Regions from separate parts of the Priestia sp. YIM B13490 genome, predicted to be linked through region 3. Evidence: predicted binding sites of a transcription regulator. Region 3 holds the regulator's gene; each other region holds the start of a gene.
The links. Region 3 encodes Rex, which represses fermentation and respiration genes when NADH is low (regulators of the CRP and FNR family bind a similar motif). Its sites were predicted from a motif close to TTGTGAAATATTTCACAA; they were not measured.
Positions count from the first base shown of each region.

Region 1: the regulator Rex is predicted to act here: its motif matches at 2,928-2,945, upstream of ACFX4R_RS22530 (L-lactate dehydrogenase).
Region 2: the regulator Rex is predicted to act here: its motif matches at 5,776-5,793, upstream of nirB (nitrite reductase large subunit NirB).
Region 4: the regulator Rex is predicted to act here: its motif matches at 2,651-2,668, upstream of yeiL (transcriptional regulator YeiL).

Region 1 is NZ_JBHZOT010000009.1:47,119-54,998, forward strand. Features, by position in the region: gene ACFX4R_RS22520 (zinc-binding dehydrogenase) at 1-208, shown strand, start outside; gene ACFX4R_RS22525 (lactate permease LctP family transporter) at 304-1,884, opposite strand; gene ACFX4R_RS22530 (L-lactate dehydrogenase) at 1,947-2,903, opposite strand; gene ACFX4R_RS22535 (cation diffusion facilitator family transporter) at 3,236-4,111, shown strand; gene ACFX4R_RS22540 (methyl-accepting chemotaxis protein) at 4,252-6,270, shown strand; gene ACFX4R_RS22545 (RluA family pseudouridine synthase) at 6,473-7,384, opposite strand; gene ACFX4R_RS22550 (YhcU family protein) at 7,539-7,880, shown strand, end outside.
Region 2 is NZ_JBHZOT010000002.1:379,226-387,105, forward strand. Features, by position in the region: gene ACFX4R_RS07355 (carbohydrate kinase family protein) at 1-92, opposite strand, end outside; gene ACFX4R_RS07360 (cyclic-phosphate processing receiver domain-containing protein) at 547-873, shown strand; gene ACFX4R_RS07365 (formate/nitrite transporter family protein) at 1,090-1,926, opposite strand; gene cobA (uroporphyrinogen-III C-methyltransferase) at 1,951-2,721, opposite strand; gene nirD (nitrite reductase small subunit NirD) at 2,793-3,119, opposite strand; gene nirB (nitrite reductase large subunit NirB) at 3,138-5,552, opposite strand; gene ACFX4R_RS07385 (SGNH/GDSL hydrolase family protein) at 6,278-7,024, opposite strand; gene ACFX4R_RS07390 (sigma-70 family RNA polymerase sigma factor) at 7,417-7,880, shown strand, end outside.
Region 3 is NZ_JBHZOT010000028.1:8,143-16,022, reverse strand. Features, by position in the region: gene tsaD (tRNA (adenosine(37)-N6)-threonylcarbamoyltransferase complex transferase subunit TsaD) at 1-76, shown strand, start outside; gene ACFX4R_RS28815 (ABC-F family ATP-binding cassette domain-containing protein) at 331-2,265, opposite strand; gene ACFX4R_RS28810 (redox-sensing transcriptional repressor Rex) at 2,724-3,362, shown strand; gene tatA (twin-arginine translocase TatA/TatE family subunit) at 3,416-3,601, shown strand; gene tatC (twin-arginine translocase subunit TatC) at 3,617-4,372, shown strand; gene ACFX4R_RS28795 (YdiK family protein) at 4,398-4,625, opposite strand; gene ACFX4R_RS28790 (CPBP family intramembrane glutamic endopeptidase) at 4,622-5,350, opposite strand; gene groES (co-chaperone GroES) at 5,650-5,934, shown strand; gene groL (chaperonin GroEL) at 6,002-7,633, shown strand; gene ACFX4R_RS28775 (AAA family ATPase) at 7,792-7,880, shown strand, end outside.
Region 4 is NZ_JBHZOT010000007.1:1,915-9,794, reverse strand. Features, by position in the region: gene ACFX4R_RS20085 (serine hydrolase) at 1-1,303, shown strand, start outside; gene ACFX4R_RS20080 (cupin domain-containing protein) at 1,565-1,894, opposite strand; gene ACFX4R_RS20075 (class I SAM-dependent methyltransferase) at 1,947-2,582, opposite strand; gene yeiL (transcriptional regulator YeiL) at 2,691-3,353, shown strand; gene ACFX4R_RS20065 (phosphoribosylaminoimidazolecarboxamide formyltransferase) at 3,509-4,675, opposite strand; ZMP/ZTP riboswitch at 4,725-4,803, opposite strand; gene ACFX4R_RS20060 (dihydrofolate reductase) at 4,932-5,417, opposite strand; gene ACFX4R_RS20055 (cysteine hydrolase family protein) at 5,567-6,103, opposite strand; gene ACFX4R_RS20050 (SLC13 family permease) at 6,267-7,418, opposite strand; gene ACFX4R_RS20045 (helix-turn-helix domain-containing protein) at 7,868-7,880, opposite strand, start outside.

The DNA.
Region 1 (7,880 bases), on a different contig from region 3:
AAGAACCATTTTTTATCCTCAATTCAACATACTTGGTACGTCTATGGGAAGTCAGGAAGAATTCGTGGACATGATGGATTTTATAGAGAAACATCAAATTAAACCAATCGTCGATCGATTCTATCCGCTGTCAGAGGCAGTTGCAGCCTGCGAACGATTAGATAAAGGGAAACAATTTGGCAACATAGGTTTACTTATTTCGGAATAAAAAAACCCCCAGCGCTAACTGGGGACTTTTTTATATAATCAAACGTTTGTTTAAATGAAAGAAACACGGTAATAACAGCTTTTTAGCGCTTTTTATCATAACCACCAAGCCAATAAAAAAGTAACCAACCCTCCTAGTATCAAAAATCCCATGCTGTATTTGAGCGTGTATTTAAACAGTTCACCTTCTTTTCCAGCCAGTCCCACTGCTCCGGCAGCGACGGCAATTGATTGAGGAGAAAGCATTTTAGCCATCACGCCGCCGGCAGTATTGGCCGCTACGAGAATAACTGGCAAGACATTAATTTGCTGAGCTGTAGTTAGCTGCAAGTTGCCGAACAGCGCATTATTTGATACGACAGACCCCGTTAGAAATACGCCGATCCAGCCAAGAAATGGAGATAAAAATGGAAAATAAGCGGCTGATGTAGCGAGCGCCAATCCAAGTGTAGAAGACTGTCCTGAATAATTTGAAATAAAAGCAAAAGCAATGACCATCATAATAGTAATAATAGGTCTTGATAATTCTTTTACGGTTTCTAAAAGAGTGGTCCATGCCACTTTTGGCGATACGTTAAGCAAGAAAACTGAAAGGATACAAGCAATAAGAATCGCTGTACCTGTTGCTGCAAATACGTCTATTTTTAAGATAGCAGCGTAAGGCGTAGGATCTTTTACTAAAGGCGCTGCTTTAATTACGTGATTGTGTAAAAATGGGACGTTAATAAGCAGGTTCATATGTTCAAGCATTTTTTTGACAAAAGAAATGCTCCAAGCCGTAACGAGTATCGTTAATAGAATAAAAGGAGACCAAGCCTTTAAAATCTGTTTTGGTGACAGGCTGAAGCTTTTAGCTGCTGCCGGGCTTGTTCGTTTAATATAAAAAGCAAGAGCAAGTAAACTCACAATAGAAGATGTGATATTTGGAAGTTCAGGGCCGATGTATGTAACAGTTAAATACTGTGTCAGTGCATAGGAAACGGCTGTGATGCTCGTTGCTTTCCATACGTCTTTTAATCCTTTTATCCCATCCATAATAAAGACAAGTAAAAAAGGGATAAGAAAAGAAATAATCGGAAGCTGCGTGCCAAGAAAATGAGCAATTTCTTTTGGATCTATGCCAGATACTTGTCCTGCGACAATAACAGGAATCCCCATGGCGCCAAACGCTCCTGAAGCTGTATTAGCAATTAAACATAGCGCCGCTGCTTTTAACGGTTTGAACCCAAGTCCAACTAAAAGCGCTGCTGTAATGGCAATTGGAGCTCCAAATCCCGCTGCCCCTTCTAAAAAAGCATTAAAGGAAAAAGCAACAAGCAGCATTTGCAAGCGGGGGTCATCCGTTATTGAAATAATAGATTGTCTGATGGTAGTAAACTGTCCGCTTTTGACAGTTAGCTTGTATAAGAACACCGCTCCGATAATAATATAGCTGATGGGCCAAAGTGCATACAGAAACCCATAGCCTGTGGCTCCTAAGATCATTGAGGCAGGCATATCATAAAAATAAATAGCAATAATCATAGAAAGAAGCACCGTAATACCAGCAGCAATATGTCCTTTTAATTTCAAAAGAGTTAAAGCAATAAAGAAAAAGATAATGGGGATGAGTGCAATTAGTGCAGAAAGCCAAATATTATCTAACGGATTATATACCTGAGTCCACGTCATATTCATACACCTCTACTACATATTTAAAACAAGGGAGCGGGGGAGTCCCCCGCAAAAATCTTTAGATGTTACACAAAAGCTCTGTCGCGAGTTTGCTTAAGTATGCTAGCAGAGTGCTCGAGCTGCTGCTGTTCGTGAGGGGTTAAATTCAATTCAATAATTTGACGCACGCCGTTTTTATTAATGATAGCTGGTACGCCGATATACACATCAGAAATACCATATTGTCCTTCTAATAAAGCAGATACTGTTAAAATAGAATTTTCATCATCTAAAATAGCCTTGGTAATGCGTACAAGCCCCATTGCAATTCCGTAATAAGTCGCTCCTTTTCGATTAATAATATGGTAAGCCGCATCGCGGGTTTGTTCGAATAGATGCTGCATATCCGGTTCTTTTTCAATAGCGGCAGTATTGATAAAATGTTCGAGCTTCACACCGCCAATTTGCGCGTGGCTCCAAACAGGAAATTCCGTATCTCCATGTTCCCCCATAATATAAGCGTGGACGTTGCGAGAATCTACTTCGAAATAGTCGCTTAACAAGTAGCGGAAGCGAGCTGTGTCAAGAATCGTTCCTGAACCAATTACCCGTTCGTTTGGTAATCCTGATACTTTTTGTGTAACATGTGCGAGAATATCAACTGGATTTGTTGCCACTAAAATGATGCCGTCAAATCCGCTGTTCATAATATCTTTTACAATGCATTCAAAAATTTTAACGTTTTTTTCAACTAGATCTAAGCGTGTTTCCCCTGGAGCTTGATTAGCGCCCGCTGTAATAACTACTAAATCAGCGTCAGCACAGTCTTTATAATCTCCAGCCCAGATTTTCATCGGTGTGGCAAATGGCATTCCATGATTGATATCACGTGCTTCACCTTCTGCTTTTTCTTTGTTCATATCGATTAACACTAATTCATTGGCAATACCTTGATTCACCATTGAAAAAGCGTAGCTTGAGCCAACAAAACCAGTTCCGATAACAGCAACTTTTCGTGTTTTTGGTGTGAATTGTGTTTTCATTTGTATCATCCTTTGAATTTTATTTTGTGATGTTTTTCACAATGTTAGTGTAACAAGAATAAATTGCTTCAGCTGTGATAAAAATCACACCCTTTAAAAAATAGTAAACAATTTTACAGGGCGATTTTAAAAAATGTCCTTCTACATGAAGTGCCACATTTAGAAAGATCTTAAACGTTTAAAGTGTTGAGTAAAGGCAACTTGTTTTGCAGAAAGCTAAAGAGTTTAACATTCTCTATTTGTATGTTAGCAGCCAATAATGTTTCTATAGACCCACACGAAATCCATTTGTTACACTAAGTTTGCTTATTTTGAATAAAGGAGTGGAAGGGATGGAGAACTACTATGAGCAAGCCCAAAAAGGTGCTTGGGTTAGTATCTTATCATATATCTTTTTATCAACATGTAAACTTATCATTGCGGGTGTCACCGCTTCCTCTGCATTAAAAGCCGACGGTCTTAATAATGTTACAGATATTATTGCATCGATTGCCGTCTTGGTCGGCTTAAAAATCTCTAAAAAACCTCGTGATAATGATCATCCCTATGGACATTCCAGAGCGGAACATATTTCTTCACTTATTGCTTCTTTTATCATGATGGTCATCGGACTAGAAGTATTGGTTGATGCGGGTCAGTCATTATTTATGGACAAATCTGAAGCTCCTAATTTACTGGCTGCTTGGGTAGGTCTTGGAGCGGCTGCTATTATGGGTGGTGTTTACCGATATAATATTAAGCTTGCTAAAAAACTTGATAGCCAGTCTTTATATGCGGTTGCTAAAGATAATTTGTCTGATGCACTTGTGAGTATAGGGGCTGTTGTGGGAATTTTCGGCTCACAATTCGGCTTGCCATGGCTGGATGTGGTAGCTGCTTTTGCTGTGGGAATTATTATTTGTAAAACAGCCATTGAGATTTTTAAAGAAGCGGCTCATTCCTTAACGGACGGATTTGATGAAGAAAAGTTAGGGCACTACAAAGAAAGCATCGAGCTTGTAGAAGGTGTAAAAGAAGTAGAAGATGTGAAAGCGCGCAAGCTTGGTAATCAAGTCGTGATTGATGTAACTGTTAAAGTAGACCCCCATTTAAATGTTATCAAAAGCCATGAAATTGCCGATCAAATTGAACATATGATGAACGATGAGCATCAAATTAAAGATACGCTTGTTCATATTGAACCTGATGCATACGAAAAGCAAAAATAAGACCAGCACGTTCTTTCGTTATGAAAGGATGCGCTGGTTTTATTTTGCGGGAATTTGAAATAAATCACAAAAACTTCTTCAAAAATGAAAATGAAAAGCCGTTATTAGTAATATAAAGGTTTTTGTAGAAGGGTGAGGGAATGAAGAGGTTAAGTGCAAAGCTCGTAGTATTTTTTAGTATTTTTATAGCTATTTTATTATTAGTTGTTTCAGGGGCTGTTTATCAATTTACCAAAACGCAAATAGAAAAAGATGTAGAAGTTCAGTCTCAAAGTCAAGTGAAAGAGTTAAAAGAAACCATTCATACATACTTAGACATGTATAGTCGTTCTTTGCTGACGTATAGTGAAAACGATGTAATTGTTAATTTTGTTAAGCAGGAAGGAGATCAAACAAACCAAGAGAAAAATCCGTATTTTACATGGAACACAGTTCAAAAAGAGTTTACGCAGTTTAAAGAAAAGTATCCAAACCTAGCACTTGAATACATAGGCACTCAAAATAAAGGAATGTATTCTGTTCCCAAACAAGAGTTTGGTTCAAACTATGATCCGACTTCAAGGGTATGGTACAAACAAGCAGTAGAATCACCTAATGATGTTGTTTATACGGATCCATATGAAGATGCAGCAACAAAAAAGACGGTCGTGACAATTGCAAAGGCTATTTTAGATCCAGATACTAAAAATGTACTGGGCGTTATAGCTACTGATTTAGACTTAGATGCATTAAAAAACATTGTAGGTAAAGCAGAAGTAAATCACGGTGGGTATGCATTTTTATTTGATCAAAATGGCACAGCGCTCGTTCATCCAACAGAAGCTGGGAAAAATTTGATGAATCAGCCATTTATGAAAAAAATGTACGAAGCAGACCGGAATAGAGATTTCATGAAGTATACCTTTCAAGGTGAAGAGAGAGTCATGGCATATGATACTCTCGAAGGGACGAATTGGAAGATAGGAAATGCCTTTATTTATAATGAAATGCTCTCAAGCGCTCATCATTTACTGACTGTTATTGTCTGGATTGCGTTAATTGGAATCTTATTATCAGTGGTGTTAACCATCTTTTTCTCAAGAATTATTACTAATCCAATTCGCCGCTTGAAAAATGAAGTAGCCAAAGTAACAGCTGGCGATTTAACGGTTCAGGTGAAGACGAAGTCAAAAGATGAAATTGGTGAGCTTACTCATTTATTTAATGATATGGTAGTCAAAATGAAAACATTGATTGGCACGGTTCAGACGTCTGTTGAGACAGTAAAAACGTCTGTTGAAGACTTGAGTGCCGTATCTGAAGAAGCAACTGCATCCAGTGAGGAAATCGGCCGGGCTATCCATGAGATTGCCAGCGGTGCCACGCAGCAAGCTTCTGACGCTGACTCTACTAATCATAAAACGATGAGTTTATCTTCGCAAATTGAAGAAGTCATTGAACAAAATGCACAGATTAATAAAATGACGATTGAAGCTGTAAGCATCAATGAAAAAGGTTTAAAACAGATGCAGCTCCTTCGCAACCAAACCACTGAATCGTCTCAAACGATTCACGCTGTTCAAGCTGTAATGGAAGAGTTAACAAATAAGATGAAAAAAATTGAATCTATTATTTTCACGATTAATAGTATTTCAGATCAGACAAATTTACTTGCATTAAATGCTAGTATTGAAGCAGCTCGTGCAGGAGAACATGGCAAAGGATTTGCGGTAGTAGCTGAAGAAGTGCGAAAACTTGCTGAACAGTCCTCTCAGGCCACTGAACAAGTTCGCCATACGATTGCAGCGATTCAAGGTGAAGTCGCTGCTGCGCGTGAAGAATGCAACCGTACAGAAGAGCTTTCAAAGTCTCAAGACTTTGTGGTAGGAGATACAGAACGAGCTTTTCATGAAATTGCAACTACGATTGAACAAGTGGCGGCGGCTGTCGAACATGTGACAAGCAGCATGGACAGTATCGATGAGCATAAGGAAGACGTGGTAGCGGCAATTCAAAGCATAGCAGCCATTGCACAGCAATCAGCAGCAGGAACTGAAGAGATTACCGCTTCCACAGAAGAACAAATTAGAGCTATTTCTACTGTTTCTCAATCAGCGGAACATCTGCAAGAGATTAGTGAAGAATTGGCGAACTTGATTCGTCAATTTAAAATTCAATAGAAAAAAAGAGGCTAGGACAAAAGTATTTTAGTTAAAGGAAAATCCGAACGATGAATTGAGATTCTTGATAAAGAATTCAACTCGTTCGGATTTTTTTATTGATATGGTGAACGCAGGTTTCATGTAGGTATCTCAAGCGGTTCAGCGCACTTCTTCTATTTGTTTGCCCTTAGCTGGTTGTGTCTTAACCTCTCTTTTATATTTAATAGGAAAGCAACTTGCTGTAAGGCAAAAAGACTTGCTGAGTTAGAGGTGCAACAGCTGAGACGCGCTGATGTGTAAACGGATGTATAAAAGAAAGCTTAATGGCATGTAAAGCTTGCTGCTGCTCTTTTAATCTCTTTCCTCCATAAAGAGTATCACCAAGTAATGGATAGTTGATGTGACTCATATGAACACGAATTTGGTGAGTGCGTCCAGTTTCGAGCGAAAGTTCAATAAGTGTTTCGTTTTTTGCCGTATTGCGTTTTAACACCCGATAACGTGTTTTGGCAGCTTGTCCCGTTCTAGATACTCGTCTTCTTGTAGCGTGATGACGATCACGTCCAATGGGTTCATTGATGATTCCGTCCTCTTTTTTTATGATTCCTTGGACGAGGGCAATATAAGTCCGATTAATTTTACGTTCAGCCAGCAGCTGATCAAACACGGAGCTTGCTACAAAATGCTTCGTGAATAAGATAGCACCTGATGTATCGCTGTCCAAACGGTGAACGTGTCTAGGCTTTGTTTTGAGGCCTATTTTTTGAAAATAAGCAGCTACAGCGTTTAAAAGAGTTTTTTGGTCTTGTTCTGATGAAGGATGAGTATCTAGGTTTATGGGTTTGTTTACGATTAGTACGTGCTCATCTTCAAACAAAATCTCTATATCAACATTGTAAGGTGTTATTTCATTAGGCTCTGCTTCAAAAAAAGGAAGTGACATTTTATCATGTTCCTTAAGAGTGTTTCTCCATGGTAAAGGCTCACCGTTTATAAGCACATTTTTCTTCATCCGAAACTGATGCAGCGTTTTTTTAGGAATCCGCCATTTCGTTTTTAAATACTCTTCAATTGTTTGCCCTGCATCATTTTTTGCGATTTTATCTTCTAGCCATTGGCCGTGTATACTCATATTTAATCCCTTCCTTACATACTAGTAAATATCCTTTAATCTTTTAAAAGAACTTGTAAATAATTAGGAGGAAATAACTACCTGAAGTTCTCGTTTTATGTTTATGTTATGCTAAATAAAGAGACATAAGTTAAGAGAAAAAGGGGGGGTAACCATGAAAATTGCCCAAGCAGCTCCGCCAGAAATGGAGAATTACATAGAAGAGTTGACTGAACAGCTTCGCTATGACTTGTTACCTCGGTATGTATCTGTAGATAAGCTTAATCCTGATGAATTATTAAACCCAGATTATTGTACAGACCATTTATATAATGGCTTACTCGATGAAGCATTGCAAGTCATTAGTAGCCTTCAGACAATAATTGCCGTGATTGAAGCGATTCAACACCGGCCGATTGAAGAAAGCGACTGCGAGCAATTCGAAAAAAATATTGCAATTTTAAAAAAATACGGGTTCTTATTTCCTGTTTCCATTGAGTGTTTTGCAAAAGAAAAC
Region 2 (7,880 bases), on a different contig from region 3:
CGCGTAAACGATTCCACTTCTTTCAATTGAAGACCTTTTTGAGCTGGAATCATATCAATTAATACTTCACCGATACTAAATAACTTACCCATTCTATTCACCTTACTTTTCTTTTTGTCATATTGTCATACTATGTTCCAAAAAATCCTTAAATCAAATTATACGTCCCAAACATCTTTTTCGTAAAGAGAAATTTCCAATTTATTTTAAAAAAATCACAAATTATCGTTTTTTTCTCACAATGTTTTATTGGTTAATTCCGTTCCATCCCTTATCAAACCTGAGATTGAAATGACTTTCTTACACAAAGGTCGCGGAATAAAAAAAGTTAATTTCCAGTTTAAACTGTTTATTTATTCATTTTTCGTTCGACATCTCTTCTCTTATTTCCTGTTTATTCGCCGTGAATATGCAAATAATGATAAAAATTCGCGTTTTTACCCCTATTTAAGAAGGAATGGCTTAAAATGTGTCGAATAGACTTAGGTAGGTATATGACATTATGTATGTTACACTAAATACAAGGCAAGGAAGGGAGAATCAGTCATGAAAATCAATGTTTTTCTAGACGACTATCGCAAATGCCCTGACGGTCATGTTTTAGCCGAAACGATTGATGAATGTATTGATCTGCTAAGATCATTCGATGTTGAACATTTATCACTCGATCACGATTTACTGAGTAAGACACGGAATGGATTAATGCTCGTGCATTTTATGGTAAAGCATCATTTATATGCCGATCGAATTACGATTCACTCCGCTAATCATTCAGGCAGCAAAGCAATGTACAACTGCTTTAAGGACGCTCAAAAAGAGCATAAAATGCCAAACAACATTAAAATTCTAAGATGCCCTCTGCCTCTTCGATGATACCTGCACCCTCACACATTCATTTCAACAGAATCTGTCCGATTCAATTCTCACAGACATCCTGTTTCTATAAAATGAAGAACAATACTGCTTGTTCGATACGTATAGATGTGAATACGCTTTAAGCAGTTTATATTATATAGAAGAAACCGCTCTAAAATACCGTAATGCTAGCTTTAAAAAGCAGACTATATGGTACAAAGAGCGGTTTTTTTGCTATTTAGACAGTTTAGCAGAATTCAAGTCAGCTGAGAGAGCAGCCGGCTGTTTTGCGTTTTCTTTCAGCTGCCTAGCGTTCACGAACCAGTAAATGCTTCCCACAAACAGTCCTCCCCCTACGATGTTTCCGAGTGTAACGGGAATTAAATTATGAAATAGCCCAGCAGCCGAAATCGCATCAGGATGCGGAAGCAATAAAGCTAGACCAAGAAACGTCATATTTGCCACGCTGTGCTCGTATCCTGAAGCAACAAATGCAAACAGCATCCAAAAAATAAGCATGATCTTTGCCGCATCGCTTTTAGTGCGCGCAGCCGTCCAAATTGCCAGACAAACAAGCCAGTTGCAAAGGATGCCGCGAAAAAATAATTCACTGACCGGCAAATTCATTTTTTTAGCTGCCAGCGTCATAAGTAAATGGTTCGGTTCAATTCCTTTAAACAAACCAGTTCCGGTAATTAACAAGCAAAGCCCAAACGCACCTATCGCATTTCCGATAAAACACCACGTCCAGTTTTTGAACGTATCTTTCCATGTCGTGACTCCCGATAGCGTACTGACTGTATAAACCATATGATTCCCCGTAAACAATTCAGCTCCTGCAAATACGACAAGCAGGAGAGCAACAGCAAAAGATAACCCCATCACAAGAGAAACGACCGGTAAAGAAGCAGAGGCCAAAGGTGCTCCTACCGATAGAGCTAATATAACGCCAAGTCCTACGTAAGCACCCGCTAGCACAGCTAACAGCAAATAACTCGGCAAATGCTCATTCACAAGCTTCGTTTTTTCGCGTGCTAACTCATTCATTGACTGCAGTGAATTCTTAAACAAAAGTGTTTCCTCCTTTTATTCATCTTAGACGCATACTTTTTCTTCTGTTTTTTCCAAAAACCAAGAAAGAGCAGAAGCTTGCTTCACCACTTCACCAATCACAATCATCGCGGGATTGCTGACTTGCTGTTCAGCAGCCGTGTCTACAATTGTGCCAAGCGTCCCTGTAACCGTGCGCTGATAAATAGACGTACCTTGTTCAATAAGCGCGACGGGCGTATCCGCGCTTTTTCCGGCGTCTAAAAGCTGACGGCAAATATACGGCAAGTTTTTAACGCCCATATAAATCGCAAGCGTATCAACTCCTTTTGCTAAGTGCTCCCAGCGAATACTTTCCGGCTTGCCGCTCAAACAGTGTCCCGTCACAACGGCAAACGAACGGCTCAGCTCACGGTGCGTCACAGGAATTCCAGCATAAGCAGGTGCCGCGATGCCCGCTGTAATACCCGGAACGATTTCAAATGGAATTCTATGCTGAGCGAGCACTTCTGCTTCTTCACCGCCTCTTCCGAAAATAAACGGATCTCCGCCTTTTAACCGCACGACGGTGTTTCCTTTTCTTGCGTAGAATACAAGCAAATCATGAATATCCTCTTGAGAAACGCAGTGATCACCAGGCTTTTTCCCGCAGTAGACGAGTTCCGCTCCTTCTTTTGCATACTGAAGAAGAACAGGGTTCACTAATCGGTCGTATAAAATAACATCTGCTTTTTCTAAACATTTGGCTGCTTTTATGGTTAGTAAATCTGGATCTCCTGGTCCGGCTCCTACAATGTACACTTTTCCTGTTCTCATTTTTGCTTCGCTCCTTTTAATGTGTTCCCTTGAATTTTTGTGGCGCGTTGAAAATCAACGCGCCACGGTACTTATTCTTCAATTAAAAGATACAGCAAATCTCCTTCAACAGACGCTTCGTACGTGTCGACACATCCGCTGTCAGGCTCTTGTACGTTACCGTCATGCAAGCAAATTTTCCAGTCGTGCATCGGACAGAACACCGAGTCGCCGCTCACAATTCCTTCACTTAGCACCCCGCCTTTATGCGGACAGCGATTTTCAATTGCCCGGATTTTTCCGCTTGATAGCTTAAACACCGCAATTTCTTTTCCGTTTACTTTCACTGTTTTACCTAGACTTACCGGAAAATCATGAATCGACCCTACGCATACTTTTGTAATGTTTTTATTCACCATCTTTATTTCCCCCCAGCTTTATGATGTAACAACTGTTTCGAACAGCTCTTTTTTCGTCTTTTTGCTTTCGACGATTTCTTTCCAAGGATCACGATACGTAGATAACGCTTCGTCCATACGCATATTCAGCTCTCTTCTCGTCTCAGCGTCATCAAGCACGGACTGAATGTGCGAAAGTCCCATGCGTTCAATCCATGCAGACGTACGCTCTAAGTAATTAGCCGTTTCCCGGTAATACTGCAAATAAGCTCCTGTAATGTCCATCAATTCTTCGTCTGTTTTTACTTTATACAATAAATCTCCTCCGCGAAGATGCGTACCTCCATTTCCGCCCACGTAAATTTCCCAGCCGCCGTCGATTCCAATAAAGCCAATATCTTTAATACCTGACTCAGCACAGCTTCTCGGACAAGCAGATACAGCCATTTTCACTTTATGAGGCGTCCACAGTCCTTCAAATTTTTTCTCAAGCGCAATTCCAACGCCCATTGAATCCTGCGTGCCAAAACGGCAAAACTGTTCGCCGACGCATGTTTTCACCGTCCGCAGCGACTTACCGTACGCGTAGCCAGAAGGCATATCTAACTCTTCCCATACGCTAGGCAAATCTTCTTTTTTAACGCCAAACAAATCAAGACGCTGACCACCTGTCACTTTTACGAGCGGAATTTCATATTTATCAACAACATCGGCAATTTTTCGTAAATCTTCTGCATTTGTGACGCCTCCGTACATGCGAGGAACAACAGAATACGTGCCGTCTTTTTGAATATTTGCGTGCATGCGTTCATTCACAAATCGTGATTCGCGTTCATCAACGTATCCGGTTGGATTCACCATACCTAAATAATAGTTTAGCGCCGGACGGCATTTCGAACAGCCTTCTTCATTATTCCAGCCAAGTACATTCATCACTTCACGCGTATGCGAAAGGTCTTTTGCTTTGATTTCTTCGACAACTTCATCTCGTGAAAGAGTCGTACAGCCGCAAATCGCTTCTTTTTGAACCGCCGCGTCAAAGTCAGCGCCAAGAGTATGCTGAAGCACTTCCGCTACAAGCGGTTTACATCCTCCGCAAGAACGAGAGGCACTTGTACAAGCTTTGATTTCATCAACCGATGAGCATCCTTGTTTTTGGATAGCTTCCACAATCGTACCTTTTGTTACGCCGTTACAGCCGCAAATAATATCATCGGCGCTCATGCTTGCTACTAAGCTTTCACCCGCGTTACCTCCAGATGGCTGTAAAATCGACACTTTTGCGACATCGGATACATCTTCTTGCTTTTGAATCATTGAAAACAGTCGATTTCCGTCGCTGCTTTCTCCAAAAAGAACAGCTCCTACAATTTGATTGCCTCGCAAAACAAGCTTTTTATAAATGCCGTCTTGTTCATCAAACACTTTGATCGCTTTTTTCTCTTCATCTTCCATGAAGTCTCCTGCGGAGAACACTTCAACACCTGATACTTTTAGCTGCGTGGATAAAACTGACCCTTCATAAGGAACTTTTTCTGCCCCGCAAATCGCTTTTGCTAATGCTTTTCCTTGTTCATACAGAGGTGCCACCAGCCCGTATACCATTCCTCTATGCTCTGCACATTCTCCAACCGCGTAGATGTTTGGAATATCCGTTTGCATATAGTCATTTACAACAATTCCTCGATTTACGTTAAGTCCCGCTGCTTTTGCAAGCTGAACGTTTGGCTTAATTCCAACGGCCATCACGACTAAATCAGCGTCTAAAAACGTCCCGTCCTTAAAAGATAATCCTTCAACTCGCTCATCGCCGACGATTTCCGCCGTTTGTTTTTCAAGCAAAAACTTCATGCCTTGTTTTTCTAATTCGTTTTGAAGCAGTTTGCCGGCTGTTGGATCAAGCTGGCGTTCCATTAAATACGGAGCTAAATGAATCACAGATACGTCCATCCCCAAATTTAACAGTCCGCGCGCTGCTTCTAATCCAAGGAGTCCGCCTCCAATAACCGCTGCTTTTTTATACTGCTGAGAAGCCTGCAGCATTTCATCCGTGTCTTTTATATCTCGAAAAGCCGTAACTCCTTTTTTATCAGACCCTGGAATCGGAAGAATAAAAGGAAGAGAGCCCGTTGCTAAAATCAACTCATCATACGATTCTACTCTGCCGCTGTTTGTCGCTACTTCTTTTTTCACTGAATCGATACTAGTAACCGTTTCGCTCGTATATAATGTAATATTGTTTTCTTGATACCAGTTCCAATCGTTTAACGTAATGTCTTCAACATTCGTATCTCCTTGCAGCACTTTTGATAGTAAAATACGATTATAGTTCGGATGCGGCTCGCTTCCGAAAATCGTAATTTCAAACGCTTCGCTTGAAACCTTCAATACTTCTTCAATCGCTCGAACTCCAGCCATTCCATTTCCAATCAATACGAGTTTCTTTTTTTGCATCTTCCATTCCTCCCCTGGCGTCTATACCTGCTTGTTTCAAAGATATATTTTCTATGCATCTTTAAAGATATACTTAAGATATATGAATTTTCTGAATCGTTCAACTTATGTGTTAGATTATCTAACACAGTTATGGTATGTATGCGATTCCATTGCTTTAACAGCAAGCAAAAAAAATAAGTGGTCTAATTACGTTTTAATTTGGATCATCCTTTGCATTTTTTTGTGATGTTTTTCACAACATTAATGTAGCAAGAATAACTAACCTGAGCTATGATAAAAATCACTCCTATGGAAAATGATCAATAATTTGATAGTCTTATTTTAATGACGTGAGTTAGTATCTTGTCATCTATCTTTTATCAGCATGCAAACTGATTATTGCGGGTATTGCAGACCAAGAAATCTAAATGTTTATGTACCAACAATAATTATTCCAAAAAATTCTTTATAAAGAATTTTTTAGATAAACTGTTCTTTATAGTATTTACTATCCCCCTTAAGTTCTCTATAATGAATTAATATAAACTCTATAAAGAACAGAATGGGGAATCATAATGCCACTCGTAAACATCAAAAAGATTTGGACTCCTTTAGAGATTTTTGGCTTTAAACTTTATAAGTGCAAAGACACCAAAAATTACTACTATAAAACGAAGAAAAGTCACAATCTAGCAAAATTGTAAAAAACAAACCCTCTTTCTTTTGAAAGAGGGTTTGTTTTTTTATTTTCCCGTAAACCAATTCACAACGTACTCTCCCCACACTTCATTTCCTTTTTTCGTTAAATTACCGCTGTCTTTATTTATATACTCTCCTAAATGAAACGGCCAAATGAGCGAGTGATTCATATAATATACCCAGTTTGCTTCAGAGACTCCCCTGATTGCTTCTACCCCTTCTTCATAGGACTCCGTTTGTGAAATATATGGCTGTGACGGCTGAATCATAAGGGTTTTTTTCAAGTCTTTGAGCTCATGAATGAGCTTGTCTGTATTTTCAAGCGTATCATCTAGCGTAAGGTGCTGGTAGTCATTTTTAAGAGGTGCTTCAAACAGAATAATGTTTGGCTGAAGCTGATTAATTTGATCAGCAATATGTGAGGATAAAAGCTCATCCGTTGTTTGGCTGCCGTATGAAAGGGTTTTAACCGTAAATACATCACTTCCATATGTAGCTGCTAGCTCTTTTTTAAACTGCTGAGGCCACCCTGCTTCCTTTGCGGATGTGGCAATTACAAGAGTCAGAGGCTTTTTATTTGCGATAGATGACTGGATTTGCTTTGTGATAAAGTCTGGAAGATTTTCTGTATAAGCAGATACATCGGAAAACTGTTTTTCTTTATGTACAACAGCAGTTTTTACTTCACTTGCCTGCGCTTCCGTTTGCTCCTGCCAGTGCTGCGTCCCCGCATACATCACCGCACCGCACAAAACAGCCGCCGCCACATTTACCCCAACCATCGCCTTCATTCAATCTCCCCTTTACAAGTTCTTCTTACAATCTCAGCAAATTGCTTTCATAAAGAAGAACTCAAAATTAGTAGCTCCTGCGAATATACCCTTAAAGGTCTAGCAACTCTATCATCACCGCTCTTCCGTGATGGTAGAGTTGCTACATCGATATAAAAATAATTATAGATTAGTAGAATTTGGAATGGGGGACCTTTCGTACGTAAAATCTCTACAAATACACGTATACTTCGCATATTTCCTAGCGAAACGTGAAGTTTCCGGGGAAATTACGTCACGTTTCTTAAAAAGAAAACATAATGTACGTTCATTCGCACAGGTGATCTTCCCCTTGTACAGTAGAGATACCGGCGGAATACAGCAAAAACGCGTTTTTGAAAAAGGAATGCTGCATGCAAGAAAGCTCGTTTGATCAAATCGCTTCATCTTTTCATCCATTAATTGTGTCGATGATTAAAAGATTTCATATTTACAAAGACTACGACGAATATTATCAAATTGCGTTGATTGGTTTATGGCGAGCGTATCAAAAATTTGATGAAAACAAAGGATCTTTTTCTGCTTATGCCTATACAACCGTGCGCGGTACGATCCTTTCTCATTTAAAAGGCACCATTTTATACGAAGAACGTGAAACACCGGCTGAACAGAATCTGCTTTCACTGAACGAAGATCCCGCTCTTCCCGTTCCGCTAGAAAGTGAAATCATCAAGCAGCATATCGAACATTTAACAGGAAGAGAAAAAATCTATGTGCTCGAACATCTGCTAGAAGGCTACTCGTATAAAGATATTGCCTGCAAATACGGAGTCTCCACGGGAGCCGTTAAAAACTGGGGAAAAGCAGCTCGCAAAAA
Region 3 (7,880 bases):
AAGTGTACGATTTGCTCAAGGAAAACGCTCAGATATGTCATTAAACGCAAACCCCGGTTTAGACTTGGAAGAGTAAGAGACGAATGAGATTTATTTCTCATTCGTCTTTTTTGTGGATAAAAATGATTTATCAACAATATTCAATAAATTTAGAATTGACTGTGGATAATTATGTGGAAAAGTCCGTGCACTCAGTACACGGACATGTTATCAACAAGTTTTAATTATGAAAATCAGACAGATATCCACTATTTATTCACAGAGTGGATAAAGCTTGTCCTAAAGCGCACGAACAAGTAAATAGGGTGAATAAATACGAAAAAATATAGGCTATTCTTCTAGAAGCAGCTGTAATTCTTCCCACTCTTCCATTAATGTGGATAACTGTGAAGAAATTTTTTCATTTTCACCGTTTAATCTTGATACTTCTTCGTGGTTTTGATAAATTTCAGGATTACAAAGAAGTTCTTCATTCTCCGCTTGTGCGGCTTCTAATTTGTTTACTTCAGTTTCAATTTCTTCAATTCGGCGCGTTCGCTGCCTCATCAATTTCTTTTGTTCTTTATCTTGTTTATAAGACTGTTTATCTACTTTTACCGTACGTTCTTCGTTGGCTTTTATATTTTCTAATTCTTTGATTTCCTCTATTTCTGCTTTCTTTTCTACATAATAGTCATAATCTCCAAGAAATTCTTCTACTCCTTCAGGAGATAGCTCTGCTATTTTGTTTGCAATACGATTAATAAAATAACGGTCATGTGAAACAAATAATAGAGTCCCTGGGTAATCAATTAACGCATTCTCGAGTACTTGTTTGCTATCTAAATCAAGATGGTTAGTAGGTTCATCCAAAATTAAGAAATTAGCTTTTTGAAGCATAAGCTTCGCAAGAGCCAAACGTGCTTTTTCACCACCGCTAAGCGTCGAAACGATTTTCAGTACATCATCACCTGAAAACAGAAAATTTCCAAGCGCTGTACGAATTTCTTTTTCAGGTTTGGATGGGTAGTCATCCCAAAGCTCATTTAAAACAGTTTTATTAGACGTTAAATTAGCTTGCTCTTGGTCGTAATAACCAACCATTACGTTTGAGCCAAAAGAAATGGTTCCAGTCTTGAAGCTTAGTTTATCCACAATACCTTTTAATAACGTAGATTTCCCAACTCCATTAGGGCCAACCAACGCAAGGCTTTCACCTTTTTTAATCCGAAGGTTTGCGTCTTGGACGACATATTTGTTTTCATCATATCCGATGGACACGTTTTCGAGATTTAAGACTTCATTTCCGCTTTGACGCTCAATTTCAAACGAAAAACTAGCTGATTTTTCGCCTTCGTTAGGTCGATTTATTAACTCCATTCGATCGAGCTGCTTACGTCTGCTTTGCGCACGTTTTGTAGTCGATGCGCGGGCGATGTTTCGCTGAATAAAATCATTCAGTTTTGCGACTTCATCTTGCTGCTTTTCGTACTGACGCAACTCTTTTTCATATCGCTCTGCTTTTTGTACAAGGTATTTAGAGTAGTTGCCCGTGTACTTGACCGTTGTTTTTTGTGTGACTTCATACACTTGATTTACGACCTTATCAAGGAAGTAACGATCGTGTGAAACAATTAAAATAGCTCCTTCATACCCTTGCAGAAACTGTTCCAGCCATGCTAAAGTTTCAATATCTAAGTGGTTGGTAGGCTCATCCAGAATAAGCAAGTCTGGCTTTGTTAAAAGCAGTTTTGCAAGAGCCAAGCGCGTTTTTTGTCCACCGCTCAAGGAGGAAATAGGGGTGCTATAGTCAAAGTTTGAGAAACGGAAACCGTGAAGAATAGATCGTGTATCCGCTTCATATTGATAGCCGCCTAAATCTTTGAACGTTACTTGAAGCTGATCGTACTCTTTGGTTAGTTTTTCGTATTGAACTGAATCATTAAAAATGTCTGGATCGCCCATCTTCGTTTCAAGCGTACGTAATTCTTTTTCCATCTTCTTTAACGGAGCAAAGACTGTCATCATTTCTTCCCATATGGAGAGTGTTGACTCAAGAACTGTATCTTGTCCCATATAATCAATGGAAACACCTTTAGGTTTAATAATTTCTCCGCTGTCATAAGAAAGCTGCTCAGCAATAATTTTTAATAAAGTTGATTTACCTGCACCGTTTCGTCCCACTAGGGCAATGCGGTCTTTTGATTGTACTTCTAACTTTATATTCGATAAAATGGGTTCTGCCCCATAGTATTTTGTAATACCGTTCAATTGTAGAATAATCATTTTTTCACCTCTAGTAGTATATCCATAGTGTATTTTAACATATTTTCAACTACAAGTTCTTCCTACAAGCGTTTGTAATTTTTAGAGGGACAAGAACAAATGATGAAGCGAATGTTTTGATTCATGAAATAAAATGATTTTACCTGCACATTTTATACAGGATACTATGTTAAAATAAGAGATAAGTGCATCTCTGAACTTATATATGATGGATGTAGAAAATCCGTCATGACTAACAAACGGATCCTTTGAAGGGCTAATTGCTTCGTTCTAGCTACCGACTTTAAGTATTCCTGGATAGACAAAAGGCGTCGGGGTGTGAAGCGGAGTATATATAAAACAAGAGAAAAGAGAGAGAATTGGAAGCGCTACCTCAAGGCGGTTGAGGCTTTGTGAAAGGTAATGCAATATGACTTGAAAATGTTAGTAATGACATACATGAACTGAGGGGGTACAACGTGAACACTGAACAATTAAAAATACCACAAGCAACGGCTAAACGATTGCCGCTTTATTATCGTTTTTTAAAAAACTTGCATGCTTCTGGTAAACAGCGTGTTTCGTCAGCGGAGTTAAGTGAGGCAGTGAAAGTTGATTCTGCTACTATTCGCCGGGATTTTTCTTACTTTGGAGCATTAGGGAAAAAGGGATACGGCTACAATGTGAATTATTTACTTACATTTTTCCGTAAAACGTTAGACCAAGATGAAGTAACGAAAGTAGCACTGATTGGCGTAGGGAATCTGGGAACGGCCTTTTTAAATTATAATTTTATTAAAAATAATAACACCAAAATTGAGTGCGCTTTTGATGTGATAGAAGATAAAGTCGGTACAAAAGTAGGCGACGTGCCGGTTTATCACCTTGACCAATTGGAAGATTATATGAGTGATGATATCTCAGTGGCGATTTTAACCGTTCCTGCCACTGTGGCTCAGCAAATTACCGATCGTTTAGTGAATTGCGGAATTAAAGGGATTCTAAACTTCACTCCTGCACGCTTAAACGTACCGGATGAGATTCGACTGCATCATATTGATCTGGCTGTAGAATTACAGTCGCTTGTCTACTTTTTGAAAAATTATCCTGTTGAATAAGATGGACTGTGTTACGATTTCCTTAAGTCTAAATTAATAAGGAGAGTGGGAATATGGGGATTGGAGCAGGCAGTTGGATTATTATTGCGATTGTAGCACTGCTTATTTTTGGACCGAAACGGTTACCGGAGCTAGGAAGATCAGTCGGGCAAACGCTTAGAGAGTTTAAGCATGCCGCTAGCGGTGCCTCAGAAGATCGTGAAAAAGATAAACAGCGTCAAGTAGATGACAAAGAGTAAAAGGGTGATCATAGTATGACCGAACAAGAAATGTCAATATATGATCATATAGGAGAGCTGCGAAAGCGCATTTTAATTGTTTTATTTTTCTTTGTCATTGCCACAATTGGCGGCTTTTTTATAGCGGATAAGGTTATTGTCTATTTACAGCATGCTGATGAGGCAAAAAATTTAACGATGAATGCATTTAGGCTAACAGATCCAGTTAAGATTTATATGCAGTTTGCTGTTATTATCGGCTGTGTACTTGCAGCTCCTGTTGCACTGTATCAACTTTGGGCATTTATTAGTCCTGGTTTATATGAAAAAGAGCGTAAGGTAACGCTTGGATATATTCCTGTTTCCATTTTTCTCTTTATCGGCGGTGTCTCTTTTTCTTATTTTGTGTTGTTTCCATTTGTCGTCGATTTTATGACGCGCGTTTCTGATGAGCTGAATGTAAACCAAGTGATTGGCATTAATGAATACTTTTCTTTTTTAATGCAGCTCACACTGCCTTTTGGCCTGTTGTTTCAGCTTCCTGTTGTCGTCATGTTTTTGACGCGATTAGGAATTATCACGCCTATGTTTTTATCTCAAATTCGAAAGTATGCCTATTTCGTACTGCTAGTTATTGCCGCACTTATTACACCACCAGAATTGCTCTCGCACATGATGGTGACAGTGCCGCTCTTAATTTTGTATGAAATCAGCATCATTATTTCCCGCATTTCGTATCGCAAAGTGTTAAAGGCAAGGGCAGAGCAAGAAAGAGAAGATGTTAGTATGTAAAAAAACCACTGAAACAGTGGTTTTTTTATTTAGATGAATCATCTTGATTTTTATATTGCTGCTGCAACTTTTTAATTTTATAGTGCAAGATAAAAATGCGCACCGCAAATCTGAAATCGAACGCGGCTACGAGTGCAAATAAGATCGTGGGGAAATTCCACACGGTTTCCTGAGCATTTTGAATAGCCAGGTAGGTGAATAAAACCCCCATAATAATATAAATAAACCCTCGTGTTAAAGGGATATTCTTCATAAAAACATGCCTCCAAAAATAAACTGCATTTGTTCTGCTTGCTTTTGCATTTCTATAATTTTATCTGCAAAAATAGTTTGAGATAAAATAACGACTGTATTCATCAACACGTGAGCAATAATGGGTACAATAATTAGTTTTGTTCTTGCATAAAGGAATGCAAATACAAATCCCATGGCTGTATACACGAGCAAATGTTTAAAATCCCAGTGTACGGCAGCAAAAATAAGGGAACTAATAAATGCAGAGACAAAGAAATTATATCGTTTGTGAAGAGAGCCGAAAATAATCTTTCGAAAAATAATCTCTTCTAGAATTGGTCCAATAACAGACGTAACGACAATTAGGAACGGCGTTGCTTTAACAAGATTAACAATATTTTGTGTGTTTTCAGATACTTGGGTAATGCCAAGAGCGTGCTCAATCATACCTGCTACAGCTTGACCAGCCATAGCCAGGAACACCCCAAGGACTGACCAGACCACAGTTACCGTTGTTCCCGCATGTTCTATACGCATGGACATGTCACGGCGCAGCAGCAGTAAGACAATAAGTAAACCAAGGATAAAGCTAATGATGGTCCAATAAGTCAAAAGCATGACATTCGCTGTTCGAACTGGATATTGATCAAACATTCCTGTTAATTTTAACAGCGGTATACCAACAACTCCTGAAAACTGCATAAGGATGTAGGTGAGGATAACATACCAATAACGTTTTTCCAATCTTCTATACTCCTTTAAAAGGTTTTTATGTATATATGTCGAAGAAGTACTGTAAAGTTAGTAATTTCTTCTTGCTCGTATTGTAACATACATATTATTGAACAGAGAAAAGAATGCTTTATTTCTCAAAATCGTCGAAATCTAAAACTATTATATGTAGTTTTCGTAAATTTTAAATTTTTTTTGTTTAATACTTGCAAAAAAAACCCACTTTGTTTTAATATAATAATTGTGTTAGCACTCGTTGAGGTTGAGTGCTAATAAAAATGCAAACATATTATTTGAGGAGGTTGTTTCACTTGTTAAAGCCATTAGGTGATCGCGTAGTGATTGAACTTGTAAAATCTGAGGAAAAAACAGCAAGCGGTATCGTGTTACCGGACAGTGCAAAAGAAAAGCCACAAGAGGGTAAAATTGTTGCTGTTGGTACAGGCCGAGTATTAGAAAGCGGTGAGCGTGTAGCTTTAGAAGTAGCTGCGGGCGATCGTATCATCTTCTCAAAATATGCGGGTACTGAAGTGAAATACGAAGGTACTGAATACTTAATTTTACGCGAAAGCGATATTTTAGCTGTAATCGGCTAATGTTAACCACAAACTTATCATACGTAAAAAATAGATTATTAAGAACATCTTGAGGAGGTCAAAGAACATGGCAAAAGACATTAAATTTAGCGAAGAAGCACGTCGCGCAATGCTACGTGGTGTAGATACATTAGCAAATGCTGTAAAAGTAACGCTTGGACCAAAAGGTCGTAACGTTGTATTAGAAAAGAAATTCGGTTCACCGCTTATTACAAATGACGGTGTAACAATTGCAAAAGAAATCGAATTAGAAGACGCATTTGAAAATATGGGTGCTAAATTAGTAGCCGAAGTTGCTAGCAAAACAAACGACGTTGCTGGTGACGGTACAACTACTGCAACAGTTTTAGCGCAAGCAATGATCAGAGAAGGTCTTAAAAACGTAACGGCTGGTGCTAACCCAATGGGTATCCGTAAAGGTATGGAAAAAGCAGTAGCTGTAGCGGTTGAAGAACTAAAAGCAATCTCTAAACCAATTCAAGGTAAAGATTCAATTGCTCAAGTAGCGGCTATCTCAGCAGCTGACGAAGAAGTAGGTCAATTAATTGCTGAAGCAATGGAGCGCGTTGGTAACGACGGCGTTATCACACTTGAAGAATCAAAAGGTTTCACAACTGAATTAGAAGTGGTAGAAGGTATGCAGTTTGACCGTGGGTATGCATCTCCTTACATGGTAACTGATTCAGATAAAATGGAAGCTGTATTAGATGATCCATACATCTTAATCACAGACAAAAAAATCGGTAACATTCAAGAAATCTTACCGGTATTAGAGCAAGTTGTTCAACAAGGCAAGCCTCTATTAATCATCGCTGAAGACGTAGAAGGCGAAGCTTTAGCAACATTAGTTGTGAACAAACTTCGTGGTACATTCACAGCTGTAGCTGTTAAAGCTCCTGGTTTCGGTGATCGTCGTAAAGCAATGCTACAAGACGTTGCGATCTTAACAGGCGGAGAAGTAATCACTGAAGAGCTTGGTCTTGACTTAAAAACAGCAAGCATCGATCAATTAGGTCGCGCTTCTAAAATTGTCGTAACAAAAGAAAATACAACAGTTGTAAACGGTGCAGGAAACGCAGAAGATATCCTAGCACGCGTAAACCAAATCAAAGCTCAGCTTGAAGAAACAACTTCAGAGTTTGACCGTGAAAAATTACAAGAGCGCTTAGCGAAACTTGCTGGTGGCGTAGCTGTAATTAAAGTTGGTGCGGCAACTGAAACTGAGTTAAAAGAACGTAAATTACGTATTGAAGATGCATTAAACTCTACGCGTGCTGCGGTTGAAGAAGGTATCGTAGCTGGTGGTGGTACTGCATTAGTAAATATCTATAATAAAGTAGCGAGCATCGAAGCTGACGGTGACACTGCTACAGGTATCAACATCGTATTACGTGCGATTGAAGAGCCTGTACGTCAAATCGCTCACAACGCTGGTTTAGAAGGATCAGTAATCGTTGAGCGTTTAAAAGGCGAAGCAGTTGGAACTGGATTCAACGCTGCAACTGGCGAGTGGGTAAATATGCTAGACACTGGTATCGTTGACCCAACAAAAGTAACGCGTTCAGCTCTTCAAAATGCTTCTTCTGTAGCGGCTATGTTCTTAACAACTGAAGCAGTTGTTGCTGACAAGCCAGAAGAAGGCGGTGCACCTGCAATGCCTGACATGGGCGGCATGGGTGGAATGGGCGGCATGATGTAATCACTGCCCTAACTAAAAAAGCGACCAAGTGAGTACTTGGTCGCTTTTTTGCGTGCGTTAATATTTTCAGATTTTTTGAAAATTTGTTAAGATAGTACTATGTTTATTGAAAAACATACTAAACTCAAGGCTTAACTGAGTTTTAAGGGGGAGCTTTATTGATTCAGCTGGATCATATTAATAATAAATTAAATCAAGTATTAGAAAACATCGATCAAATTGTGATTGGAAAGCGTCAGGTATCTAC
Region 4 (7,880 bases), on a different contig from region 3:
TACACCAAGTACACTGTTTGCAATTGGTTCATCTACAAAAGCTTTTGGGACGCTTTCTCTAAGTTTACTTGCTCAGCAACAAAAGTTTAATTGGGATAAATCTGTTCAAACGTATATTCCTGCTTTTTCACTCCATGATCCTCTAGCAAGCTCACAAACTACAGCTCGTGATTTGGCCTCTCATCGTTCTGGTGTTAGTCGTCATGAATTACTATGGTATGGATCTTCACTAACACGAAAAGACATCGCAGAAAAAATTCAATATTTGGAGCTAGATGCACCATTTCGTACAAGCTTTTTATATAATAATTTAATGTATGCAACCATTAGCTATATGGTAGAAGAAATTACAAATCAGACATGGGAACAGTATGTATCCGAACATATCCTGCAACCTCTTCATATGGAAGATACAAATTTTTCAGTTACTACTTCACAAGCAAAAGATGATCATGCACTTCCATACATTGAAAAGAACGAAGATATAGTCAAAGTTCCATTTCGTAACATCGATACAGTTGGTGCTGCGGGCTGCATAAACTCAAATATAGAAGATATGGCCAAATGGGTGCTATTCCACTTAAATCAAGGAAAAGTGGGCGAACATGAACTTATTACACCTGATATGTTACAGCAGATGTATCAACCGCATATTCCAATTCCAGATGAACCACTTTTATCTACATCAGAAACAACACTAAATTGCTATGGACTTGGCTGGTTTATTAGTGCATATCGGGGTTATAGAGTAATCCATCATGGTGGGAATATTGATGGATTTTCAGCACTCGTATCTTTTATACCAGAGGAAAATGTCGGACTTGTTATATTAACAAACACTGGTACAACATTATTACCATCTTACCTTGCGAATCAAATTTATGATGAGCTTCTGAAGCTAGATGCAATTGACTGGCGTAAAAGAGCTATAGAAGATACAGCTAAATTTAAAGAAATGATGAAAGAATTAGGTAAGCCTCTTCCACAAGTAAAAGAGACAACCCTTACACATGCAGTAGAAGAATATACAGGGATATTTGAGCATCCTGCATATGGGAAAATGGAAGTGTATAAACAAAACGATACGTTATATTTAAAGTGGGAATCAGTTAATATAGAGATGAAACATCATCATTACAATGTATACACGACAAAGTGGAATCTTTCTCATACGGAAATGACTGTGTTAATTGCCTATGAGATGGACGTAGAAGGCGAATTATCACAGTTTAAATTGCATTTACCACCAATGTTGAGTACAAAGCCGATTGTATTTAGTAGACTCACAGATAGGATTTCATAAAATTAAACATAAAACTTACCACTTAAAATAATGAAAAAAGTATTAGACGAGACGCACCTTCTCGCTTAATACTTTTTTCATTATTTTATTTATATATCTCACTAAATGGTGATGTTCAACATACCTTTTCAGAATTTTTTCTTGGAAGATCGGTAACATATTCTGTTTACATAAAACAGCTTATAAGAATTTATCTGTACATACGTAAAAGCCATTTAAGACTTATCTTAAATGGCTTTTACAATGTTTATGTTATTTCATTTACTCATCAATAATTATGGTATCAGCGTTTATATCCTCGAAACAAAGATTTACTGTTCTTTGTTTCGCTCTGGTTCTATGTATTGTTCCAGCTGGTATAAGTAACGTATCATTCGGTTTTAACACGGCTGTATCCCTATCTTTAAAATCAATTAAAAGTTCTCCCTCCAAAACCATAAAAAGCTCATCTGAATTAGAATGATAGTGCCATTTGTATTCGCCTGAAAATACAGCTATACGAAGACAGTGATTATTAATATTCGATACAGGAAAATTCACGTGTTGATCTTTAATATCTTTTGTAATTTCTTGAAGATTAATCTTTTCCAGCTCTAATTTCTCTAGCATTACAATTCCCCTTTATATGTTATCTATAATAAATTCAATTTAATTTCCCCATGTAAACTAAACCATTTGAACGATTTCCATTCATAGTTGTATATTCTACTTTCTTGTATTCTAAGGTTTCAAATTGATCTACCCATTCTTTCACACGTTCTTCGCTATGATGACGTAAAATGGCCCCATCTGGTAATTCAAAAACCCCGTATGTATGATACTTAGTGAGTGCCTTTTCATAACGTAATTTATTTCTTTCATCACTATTCAGTAGAAAGTCGTTGATGTAAATAATACCTCCTGGCTTTAGTACCCGTTTAATCTCATTTAAAATAGCGTTTTGTTCCTCACTTTTATGAACACATGTTAAAACTGCAAAAAGTAAGACAGCATCCAAAGAATCATTAGAAAAAGGAAGCTTCCCACTTTGAATAACTTGAAAATCGATTTCTGAGTTATGAGACTTAGCTCTTTTAATCATTTCTTCTGAAAAGTCTACACCATGTAAATTGTTATAATCGTAACTTCTTAATTCCAATAAAGTCCGTCCATACCCACAACCATAATCTAATATGGCAGCATTGTGATTAACATGTGTTAGGAATAATTCAGGTTGAAAAGGCGTAGTAAATTCTTTTTTATTAGCTACTTCATTCCAATATTCATCTTGTTTGATCATCTTTATGAAACAACTCCCTATTGATCTATCAACTTTTATTGCATCATAGCATGTAAAAACATAAAATAATGTGAGATATCTCATATTTTTATAATAGTAGGAGAAAAAATGAAATTTTTAAACGAGCCTATGCAAAGTTACTATATCGAGAAATACTCTATTCAATCACTTTTTTCCTTTCCAATTACTCCATTTATTCAGGTCTGCGAATTTGAACGTGGTGAATTTATCTATAAGGAAGGCTCCTATCCTCAATATATTTATTATCTTGTTGAAGGTAAGGCAAAACTCTATGTTACACACGAAAATGGGAAAGTGTCCTTGATTAATTTTTTACAAGCTCCAACATTTATGGGGGAAGTGGAACTATTAAATTCACAAAGATATTCTAAAGCTATACAAACTGTCACTAAAACCATTTGTTTAGCTATTCCTATTAACACCTGTAAAAATAAGCTCTTAACAGATGTAACATTTCTCAGATATTTATGCAGTTTTTTAAGTGAGAAAGCAACTAAAATTTCAGCAAAGTATACACAAAATCAGGCCTATCCACTCGAGAACCGTCTTGCTGCTTTTATAATGTTGTCGGCTGATGATAACTTTTATAAAGAAAAACATACTGAAGTATGCGAATACTTGGGTGTATCATATCGCCATCTACTCCATGTACTAGCCCAGCTATGTAAATCAAAGACTATTGAAAAGCAGTCGCGAGGTTACATTATTAGGGACAAAGAACGTTTGAAAAAATTAGCTGAATTAAATTAAAGACACTCATAATAACCTCGTTTCATAAGAAAGATGACTATATGTAAATGATATAAAATGTAGTTGCCATAATCGCATGTATCGAAAACATTCTAGAAGAGCCAATCCCTTTATAAGTCTTGGCTCTTTTGGGCTAATCATATTTAATTCATAGCTCAATGATGGAATACACGTATACCTGAATGTGCCATGATCATCCCATATTCATTTGCTGCCTGTGTAACTTGTTCATCTCGTAAAGAATTTCCTGTTTGAACCACATATTTAACGCCACTTTGAGCCGCACGATCGATATTATCACGGAAAGGTAGAAAAGCGTCGGATGCATAGGAAACGCCTTTTAATCTTTTTAGCCATTCTCGTTTTTCACTCTTACTTAGCCTAGCAGGGACCTCCTCAAAACATTGTTTCCAGTGCTCATTTTCTACCTCAGTAATATCATCATTCAGCCATCCATCAATTGCATTATTAACTTCTACACGAGAAATGCCTTCTCTGAACTTCATGTTAAGGGCTCTTGGATGTTGTCTTAGCCACCATTTATCAGCTTTTTCAGCAGCCAACCTCGTACAATGAATACGGGACTGCTGTCCAGCACCAATTCCAATTGTTTGGCCATCTAATGCGAAACAAATGGAGTTTGATTGTGTATATTTTAATGTAATAAGAGCAACAAGAAGGTCTCTCTTTGCATGATCAGGGATATCACATTGAGTCGTAACAATCTGATTGAAAACTTCTTTCCCAATCTGTACATCATTTCTTTGTTGTTCTAGAGTAATGCCAAATATCGTTCTTTTTTCAATTAGATCAGGCACATAATTTGGATCAATCTCTAAAATTAGATATTTTCCTTTCTTTTTCTGTTTCAAAATCTCTAGTGCTTCTTGAGTGTAGCTTGGTGAAACAATCATATCAGAAACCTCTGTTTTGAGGAGATTAGCTACAGTTATATCCACTTCATCACTAAAAGCAGCACAATCTCCAAATGAAGACATCCTATCTGTCCCACGCGCTCTTGCATAAGCAATCGCTAATGGAGACAGGTCTAGGCCTTTAACAAAATAGGATTCAGTAAGTGTCTCATTTAGTGGAGAGTACACAGCTGCACCTGCTGGACTTACGTGTTTAAAGGATGCAGCTGCAGGTTGATCAGTAGCCTGTCGAAGCTCCCGAACCAGTTGAAAAGCGTTTAATGCATCTAGAAAGTTAATATAACTCGCTTCTCCATTTAAGATTTTAATAGGCGTGTTTTTAGCATTCTGAACTTTAGCTTTACTTTGATTTGGGTTCATTCCGTACCGTAAACCAATCTCTTTCATGTAAAAAATCCCCTTTCTAAATAAAAAAAGTATTTGAACTCATGTTCAAATACTTTGCCCAGGCGTACGGCCGTTATCTATGTGCTTCCTCATGGTCCTCCATGTTTACGCCAGTAACACATAGTCTGTTTTATAGGTAAATTTTACATAATAAAAGTAATTTTAACAATACTTTTATCTAAATTTTTCTTTTTAAATTATATATTATATACTAATCTAATTTACATAAAAGGTATTTATTGGTATCTTAACTTAATTAGTTGATTTTTTCATATACATGAAAGTAATGTTCATAATGATTTCTTTCATCTTCAATACCTTTTTCAACCGATAACTCTTTCCATAGAGAAAAATCAAACTCTGGAAAGAAGCGATCACCTTTGAAATAATGATTGATTTTAGTTATGTACAATTTATGAGTGTAGGGTTGGAATTGTCGATAAATTTCCTCTCCTCCAAGGATAAATACTTCTTCCCCTTCGCACATGGAAAGAGCTTGTTCAACTGAATGAGCTATATAACAACCTGGAGCTTTATAATTTTCATTTGTGGTCATTATAATATTTTTACGTCCCTCCAGAGGTTTTCCGATGGATTCATAATTCTTCCTACCTAAAATAATTGAATGCCCCATAGTAACTTTTCTTAGATATTTCCAATCATTTGGGAGTCTCCAGGGAATATCATTATCCTTCCCAATTACATTTTCTTTTCCTACAGCAACCATTGCAGATATGATCATATGGTCCCTCCCCCCTTTTCTTTAATTTTAACAAATAAAGGAGGACTAGATGTATATCCTATACGAAATTAGTTACCATAATGTGCGTTCCAGGAACAAAAAACAGCCTTTGAAAGGCTGTTTTTTCCTTTGAAAAGTTATTTATTAGATTAAAATATAATTTTCTTTACTTCTTTTAATGTAACGAATCTGCCGCCTAGAATATTATTATGATGTTCTACTATTTTTGAAGCTGAAAGCACAGCCGTATCAAATGTGCTATGAGCATCTTTTACTAAGATATTCTCTTTATAACCTAAGCTATATGCTCTTCTACAAGTAGTATCTAAACAAAATTCAGTTTGCATCCCTGCAATGACTAATCTTCCAATTTCAAGTTCCTGAAGTTTTTTATGTAGAGTTGTTTGATAAAATGCGTCCCAAGAAGATTTTTGAATAACTATGTCTGTTGGTAAGGGGCTAACATCACGATGGATTTCCCATGTGACTTTTCCTTCACTAAGCATACTATTATAACTAGGGTCTGTATGCTGGATATAGATAATTGGCACATTAGATTGGTGAGCTTTTTCCCTTAGATAAGTAATATTTTGAAGCACTTGCTGTTCATTCCATAAAGATCCACCTTCATAAGAAAACATGATGTTTTGGACATCTATAAGCAACAAAGCCGTTTTTTTACTCATTTCGTTGTATCCCCCTATTGAGTTATGTGGAAAAAAATTAAAAATACTATTATATCAAATTAAAATCTCATAATAAAAAACCAATTTCTCAGTATTAAAATTTGAGAAATTGGTTTTTTTATATTGGTAGAACCCCAAAGTTGTTTAAACCAATTACTTTGTATTAAAAGAAATGTTGATTTTTCATCGTAAAATAATAAACAAGAGTTAAAAGAGCTAAAATCGAAAAGTTATAAAAGCTAAACCTTATAAGGTACATTTTACTTTTTTGTGGATCTCTCTTAATAAAAAGTTTAAATGAAATTACACTTGCGAGGGAAGCCACAATCGTGCCAAGTCCACCTAAATTCACACCTACTAATAAAGGCTGCCAATTCACGGAGAATTTTGATAAAAAGATCGCAGCTGGTACATTGCTTATCAGTTGGCTTAAAATTATGGAACTGAAAAAGATAGATGTGGGACTTTTGAGATTTTCGTTGGCAAATGTCTGTACTACCTTTAATTCCGATATGTTTCCTATAAATATAAAAAAGCATATAAAAGTAATAAGCAATAAATAATCAATTTTCTTCAATAATTTTATGTCAAGTATACATGCGGTTCCCAATACGATGATAAACGCAAGTTTATAGCTTAAAACCCCTAGTATGGATACAGATATGATGCCAAATAGTATTCCCCATACTGTTGCTTTTTTTTTATTATTTATAGGAATATACGGAAGTTCCATTTCCAATGTTTTACTATTCAATCTTTGATTAAGAAAGAATAACAGAATAATTCCAAGAACCACTAATAGAAGGATTGTTGTGAAAAATTGTATAGGCCTTATTCCGTAGTTAGTAAATATGAAAAGATTTTGAGGATTTCCCATTGGAGTTAGACTGCTTCCAATGTTAGCCGCAATTGTCTCTAATATAACAGTATCTAACATAGAAGTTTGTATAATCTTACTAATTATAAGTGTTAATGGTACAAATGTTATTAATGCAACATCATTCGTTACAAGCATGGAACTAAAAAAGCATAATAAAATTAGGATTGCTGAAACACTTTTACTATTATGACATTTACTTAGTATAGCAATGGCGAACTTATCCAATAGTTTAAGCTCTTCCAGAGCCTTAACTACGAGCATAAGATTAAATAAACTGACTAATACTTTAAAATTTATATATTCTAGCTTTGGTGCATGGAATAAACAGCTTAAGATTGCTAACAAGAGTGATATGGTAAATACGATGTCTTTTTTAAAAAATCCACATTTCAATTTCATTTTTTTTTCGTTTTCTACATAAATATATTCTTTCATCAATCCCCCTCCAGTATTATCTATTCTACTACACACCCCTGTTTCTTGCATTTGAAATCTCAATGCACTTAAAAAACACCATCAATTCCATTAAATTACACAAAAATGGCATTTTTCCGTTATGGGGGTAATGATTTGTCTCGACTTGATGGGCAGGGGTAATTTACACCAATTGACAAATTTACGGTGTAAAGTTACTATGCCAAACTGGATGAATACCAGTGGAACAGTGTGACACAAAAATCAATTTAAAATTATCGCGTTACATATTACACGTTTTGTGGAATCCGTTACATGGAAGTAGAAGTTAGTTAAGTCTAATATTTATGATCATAGATTAAAACCATAATGAGGCACCCTCCTAAGGGTTCTTAACTATCTTTCTAGTTACCATAAAACTATTTATAGGCACAAAAACAGGCTTCAAGTTCTCTTAAAGCCTGTTTTACTTACTTTTCTTCT